DNA from 3 places in the Bacillus sp. JJ664 genome. Region 1 is predicted to be linked to each of the others. Evidence: predicted binding sites of a transcription regulator. Region 1 holds the regulator's gene; each other region holds the start of a gene.
The links. The regulator Rex, encoded in region 1, represses fermentation and respiration genes when NADH is low (regulators of the CRP and FNR family bind a similar motif). The targets are predictions, from matches to a motif close to TTGTGAAATATTTCACAA.
Positions count from the first base shown of each region.

Region 2: the regulator Rex is predicted to act here: its motif matches at 879-896, upstream of pflB (formate C-acetyltransferase).
Region 3: the regulator Rex is predicted to act here: its motif matches at 1,281-1,298, upstream of qoxA (cytochrome aa3 quinol oxidase subunit II).

Region 1 is NZ_JBALMS010000104.1:4,347-6,633, forward strand. Features, by position in the region: gene V7056_RS15785 (ABC-F family ATP-binding cassette domain-containing protein) at 1-657, opposite strand, end outside; gene V7056_RS15790 (redox-sensing transcriptional repressor Rex) at 825-1,451, shown strand; gene V7056_RS15795 (CPBP family intramembrane glutamic endopeptidase) at 1,488-2,174, opposite strand.
Region 2 is NZ_JBALMS010000049.1:12,097-14,383, forward strand. Features, by position in the region: gene V7056_RS08675 (ATP-binding protein) at 1-551, opposite strand, end outside; gene pflB (formate C-acetyltransferase) at 1,010-2,287, shown strand, end outside.
Region 3 is NZ_JBALMS010000145.1:1,714-4,000, forward strand. Features, by position in the region: gene V7056_RS18295 (arsenic transporter) at 1-92, opposite strand, end outside; gene V7056_RS18300 (DUF1904 family protein) at 359-691, opposite strand; gene qoxA (cytochrome aa3 quinol oxidase subunit II) at 1,547-2,287, shown strand, end outside.

The sequences.
Region 1 (2,287 bases):
CACGATTAATACGGCGCCAGGGTAAGATTGTAAATAACGTTCAAGCCAGCTAAGTGTATCAATGTCTAAATGGTTTGTAGGCTCGTCCAGAATTAATAAATCAGGTTTTGTTAGTAATAGCTTACCTAACGCCAGTCTCGTTTTCTGACCACCACTTAATGATGATATCTTTGTAGTGTAGTCTTCATTTGAAAAGCCAAGACCACTTATAATTGAACGAATATCTGCTTCAAACTGATATCCGCCACTTTCTTTAAATGTAAATTGAAGATGATCATATTCATTCACAATTTTGTCGTAAACGGTTTGATTTGAATAAACATCTTCTTGGGTCATTTTATGTTCTAGCTTTCTCATGTTATCTTGCATTTCTACCAAATGGTTGAATACAGAGTAGTATTCTTCCCAAATTGAGCGATCACTTTGTAAGCCAGAGTTTTGAGCTAAGTATCCAATCGTGACATCTTTTGGTTTAATTAATTCTCCGCCATCATATGATATTTCACCGGCGATAATTTTTAAAAGAGTAGACTTACCAGCACCATTTCGACCAACAATTGCTACTCGATCATTCGTCTGAACTTCTAATTTAATATTTGAAAGTATAATGTCACTGCCGAAATATTTGGAGACATTATTAACTTGTAATAGGATCAAGATATTCACCTCATTGCAAAATTTTTTATCTATTAAACTGTTTACTGTCAAAATTCATAAATATAGTGTATATTTTACAGTAGAACAAGTACTTTATTACTAAAATGAAGGCTATTTACACAATATAGTAAAAAGAATTACAGTAACAGTAAGTGGGGGATTGTAAAATGGAGTCGGAACAAATTAAAATTCCACAAGCTACTGCTAAACGTCTACCTTTATATTACCGTTTTATAAAGAATTTGTCTTTATCAGGTAAACAAAGAGTTTCTTCAGCAGAGTTAAGTGAAGCAGTAAAAGTAGATTCCGCTACAATTAGAAGAGATTTTTCGTATTTTGGTGCCTTAGGAAAAAAAGGGTATGGCTATAATGTAAATTATTTATTAACTTTTTTTTCGAAAGCGCTTAACCAACACGAAGTAATGAAAGTAGCGTTAATCGGTGTGGGGAATTTAGGAACCGCATTTTTACATTATAATTTTATAAAAAACAATAATACAAAGATTGAAATGGCGTTTGATATCGACCCAATGAAGATTGGAACAGAAATAGGTGGAGTACCAGTCTATAATCTTGATAAATTAGAAGAAATAATGAACGATGATATTCAAATCGTCATTCTTACAGTTCCTGCTCAAGTTGCACAGTCGATTGCAGACCGTTTAAAAGGTAAAAATATAAGAGGTATTTTGAATTTTACGCCTGCACGTATTAGTGTACCAGAACATATTCGAATACATCATATTGATTTGGCTGTTGAGTTACAAACACTAGCATACTTCTTACAACAATAAGGAAATTAAAAACCCCCAATCGAATGGGGGTTTTATTTAATAGATGAAATGAAATAATTTCAGTTGTTGGAATACGACAAATGAGTTCATAAACATATGAGTTAAAATTGGAACTAAAATTGAATTTGTTCGTTTATATAGATAACAAAATATAAATCCGATCAGAAAATAAGATAAAAAGAATGGCAAGTCGCCGTGCATGAACGCAAAAATAACTGAACTTATTCCAGCTGAAACAATAAATGGAAAACGTTCAAATAGCTTTTTGAAAATAATGCGACGGAATACGATTTCTTCCAATATCGGTGCAATCAAACTTGGAATGACGATAAAGGCTGGGTTTAGCTTAGCGATATGAATAATGTTTTGCGTATTTTCTGACCCTTTATCTAAATCAAAAATTAAAATTAAAATGAGATTACATACAATCTGAGTAATCATTGTGACACCATAACCAATTAAAGCCCATTTTAATATTGTCAGCGTAAAACTAGATGAAAGATTTTTAATTCCAATTGAGATTGGAGTTCTTAATAAAATTAAAATAATTAAAAGACCTGTAATAAAACTAATGCAACCCCATAAACCTACTGCTTCAATTTTGGCTGTCTCTTTGTCTAAACCTTCATATAAACTACTATTTAATAGAAAACGAACACCATACAATCCAGAATACTGAATCAAAACATACGTTAATAAAATCCATAAATCTCTTGTTTTCAAAACGATAACTCCTTTGTGTTGATATTTTCATAACCCAAAGGTTTATAACAACATGTACATTATTGTACTCGTTTAAGGGGGTTCTTAAAAGGTATTTACATATTTTTATTAAA
Region 2 (2,287 bases), on a different contig from region 1:
CCTACATATCCTTCATTTATTGCAGCAATCACTCGGAAGTTTTCATCGCCTTTTACTACTTCTTGTGTAAATGGATTTGTAATCATTTTACGGTAATCTAAAGCACCGTGTAGTAGAGGCAGTGTTTCAGGTTTCGCCATATTAATTTCATCTATATATAACATATGTCCTTTTTTCATTGCTTTCATTAGTGGTCCGTCAATAAAGATAACTTCAGATCCATTTGGTGATGAAGTAATTGTATTGTACCCAACGATTCCTTCTAAATCTAAATCAATTGAACAATTTATACTGTGCATTGGTTGATAAAGTAATTTTGAAAGAGTTTCTGCTAAAACTGTTTTTCCACTTCCAGTAGGTCCTTTTAATAGAATGTTTTTGCCAAGTAATAACGCAGTAATTGCATCTTCTAAAATAGTAGAGTCTTGGGATACATATTGTTTTGTACCAATTAGTAATTGTTCATCTTGTAAAACTTTTTGAAGTTGATTTTTATATATTGTATTTAATTTTTCGTTAATTGAATTAGAAAGATTGATTTGTGTATTCATAAATACTCCCTTTATTTAAAGTTACTGTTACTGAAGAAGGCTGAATTCAGCTCCAAAATATTCGCTTATATTAGCGAGCCTTATTTATAAATAATCAAAAAGATTTTGTCATTTATTTATACTAACCATAGTATTATCACATATTCTGTTTGTGAATGTCTTGTCTATCGAAAAGAAGATGTTTTTTTATAATACAGATTATATAATTTGAGTATAACAGTTCAGATGGAAACTTTAAAGTTTTGGAGAATGAATTACACTAGAAAATTGTTGGTAAAATGAATTGTAATCAATTAAATCGTTATATATTAAGTGCTCTCTGACACTTTGTTCAATGTTTCACAATATATACATATTCTTGGTGATAGAAGATCAACATCATATGATAAATTAATTGTGTAATCTGTTATATACATTATTATCTTTCTGTGTTAATTCGAAAGAGGAGGAGTATTGGGATGAATCATTGGAGACTTTTTGAAAGTGGGCGTTGGGAAAAATCGATTGATGTAAGGGATTTTATTCAATTAAACATTAAACCTTATATTGGAGATGAGACGTTTTTAGTTGGTCCAACGCAAGCAACAAGTGAGCTATGGAATCAGGTACTTCAATTATCAAAAGAAGAGCGCCAAAAAGGTGGAGTTTTAGATATGGATACGAAAATTGTATCAACTATTACTTCACATGAGCCAGGATACTTAAATAAAGAGTTAGAAAAAATTGTAGGAGTTCAAACGGATGAACCATTTAAACGATCGTTACAACCATTCGGAGGAATTCGAATGGCAGAAGCTGCTTGTGAATCATATGGTTATAAAGTTGATGAAGAAATAAGTAAGATATTTACTGAATATCGAAAAACACATAATCAAGGTGTTTTTGATGTGTACACGGATGAAATGAAAGCGGCACGTCGTTCAGGGGTTATTACTGGTTTACCGGATGCGTATGGTAGAGGCAGAATTATAGGAGACTATCGTAGAGTCGCATTATATGGAATTGATCGATTAATAGCTGATAAAACGAATGCTTTGAAGATGACGAGTAGTGTCATGTCTGAAGAATTATTAAGAGAGCGTGAAGAAGTAAATGAGCAAATTCGTGCTTTGAAAGAATTAAAACAAATGGCTGCAAAACACGGATTTGATATTTCGAAACCAGCGTCAAATGCAGTTGAAGCGTTTCAATGGCTATATTTCGGCTATTTAGCTGCAATTAAAGAACAAAACGGTGCAGCGATGAGTCTAGGTAGAGTTTCTTCTTTCTTAGATATTTATATAGAAAGAGATCTTGAAGAGAACCGTTTAACTGAAATTGAAGCTCAAGAATTGGTAGACCATTTTGTTATGAAATTACGCTTAGTAAAGTTTGCAAGAACGCCAGATTATAATGAATTGTTTTCAGGAGACCCTACATGGGTAACGGAATCGATTGGCGGAGTGGGCATTGATGGGCGCCCATTGGTTACTAAGAATTCATTTCGTTTTTTAAATACATTAGACAATCTTGGTCCAGCACCAGAGCCGAATTTAACAGTACTTTGGTCAACTAATCTACCTATTGGATTTAAACAATATTGTGCAAAGATGTCTATTAAAACAAGCTCAATTCAATACGAAAATGATGATATTATGCGAACTGAGTTTGGAGATGACTATGGAATCGCTTGTTGTGTTTCAGCAATGACGATTGGGAAGCAGATGCAGTTTTTTGGTGCTAGAGCAAATTTAGCA
Region 3 (2,287 bases), on a different contig from region 1:
GGCCAAGCTTCATTAATTCCTTTAGGCCTCCAAAATATGACTGCCATCGTCATGATAAATACAAAAGCAGTCACTACAATTTCAAAATTCATTTTTATTCACCTTTCTTTACTCGGTAGTTTTGTTTTGATACCTACTTGTCCGATTAATATACTAATATTCAATTTTAGTAAACTTGTACTTAGTTACACGTCTAATTTTCTAAGATTGTATGTTTGTCCAGATAGTATAGATACCCCATAAAGATAGTTGACTATTATGTGAAACGCCTAGAAAAAGTGTATAAAAACACAAAAACCAGACTAGTTAGCTGGGCTAGTCTGGTTTTTTCGTAAATTTATTTTAAAATAACATTTAGTTAATCAAAACATCTTTTTCCATTTATATAATAACTATCTTCTCGAAATGTTGAAAATGCAATTTCAAATTCAGGGATGTTTAAAGACAGGATATGTTTTGCGATAGATGCTGAAAATAGATCTCTCGTTACTAGACCTCTTTCAAACCATTTTACTTCTATAAAAGGGAAAGTTTCTATGACTTTACCATCGAATATTGAAGTAGAATGAAGACATTCAAGAATAAAATTATCTGTTCCACAATCACATATTTCTGCTAATTCATCTACTAATGGTTTACTAATTTGGCAAATATCTTCTGCCTTAAATCCTCTAAATAATAGTTGTGGCATAGTCATTACTCCTTACTTGATATAATATGTGTTAATTATAACGAAAAAAAGTAATAAAAAGCTAATACTTAAAATGAAATTAGAGATCGTACATGTGGCGTCTCATACTTACCAATTCTCACTATTGAGTTTGGCACATTTTACAGTTAACAACATTTTGTATATTGGATGATTCAAAAATCAATCATTATAAAAAAGTAGGTTATTAAAAGAAAAAACATAATTGCTATTGATAATCATTTTCAATTGTGTTATTCTAATTTCATAAAGAAGTTTTAAGTATAAGCCATTGTTTTTAAATGTTCATAGATTGGATCCAAATTTTGGATTCAACCCTAGAGCCCCCCAAACCCTATAGAAGAGGAAAATGTGCTAGGACATCTATTTTCCTCTTCACCCTAAATGCCTGTACATAAAACGCAGATTTTCTGCGTTTTTTTTTGTGTTTGTAGAATTTTTTTAAAAGAGATATGGAAGAAGATATCATCTTTTAATTTGTCTAAATATTATACTAATTTATTGTTTTTGTAGTTTTAAACATTAGAATAAAAATTTAATGTGAATCTAATATTTGTCTAAAATGTGAACGTTGTGAAAAAGGTAACATAAGGGTTGAACACTTGATATATATAGGGTTAAGAGGGTTTTTGGTAAAAGTAAATATGTCTAAAATGTGAACACTTATTTTTTCAGTTCAAATTGCTAATTAATTGTTTGTTTTTTTATTTAAAGTATTTTACTATAACTGTGGATATTGTTTGTCAGTAGAGTGACAATTTATAAACATACTTAATTAGCATTCTATTTTAGAATCGTTTTTGAACTTTTACTTAATTTAGAGGAAGGAAGAATGAAATGAAAAAATTTCTAATGAGCATCATGGTTATGATGATTGCGGTCATTATGGGTGCTTGTGACAAAATAGCCGTTCTTGATCCAAAAGGACCTGTTGCAAAAACACAAGCAGATACAATTATTTTTTCGATGTTGATGATGTTAGGGGTATTATTAGTCGTTTATATTCTATTTATTGTCATTATTAATAAATATCGTGCTAGTAAACTACCAGAAGATTATGAGCCTCCTCATGAAGAAGGAAGTAAGTGGCTTGAAATTATTTGGACAGTTATTCCGGTTGTGATCGTAACGATCTTATCAGTCGTAACGGTAAAAACGACTACAGCTGTTGAAACTGTACCAAAAGGACATGAAAATGATAAAACGCTTGTCATTTATGCTAGTTCATCGAACTGGAAATGGCACTTCTCATATCCAGAGCAAGGAATTGAAACAGTTAACTATGTGAATATACCTACAAATAGACATGTAGAATTCCGTCTTTATTCTTTCGGACCAATCACTAGTTTCTGGGTTCCACAATTAGGTGGTCAAAAATATGCAATGAGTGATATGGTTACAAAATTGAATTTTGTTGCTTCAAGTGAAGGTTCATTTATAGGGAAAAATAGTAATTTTAATGGCGAGGGCTTTGCTGGTATGGAATTTGAAGTATTAGCAATGAACGATAATGAATTTAATAGCTGGGTTACTGATGTAAAAGAAACAGCACCTGCGCTAACAGAAAAAGAGTTTGAT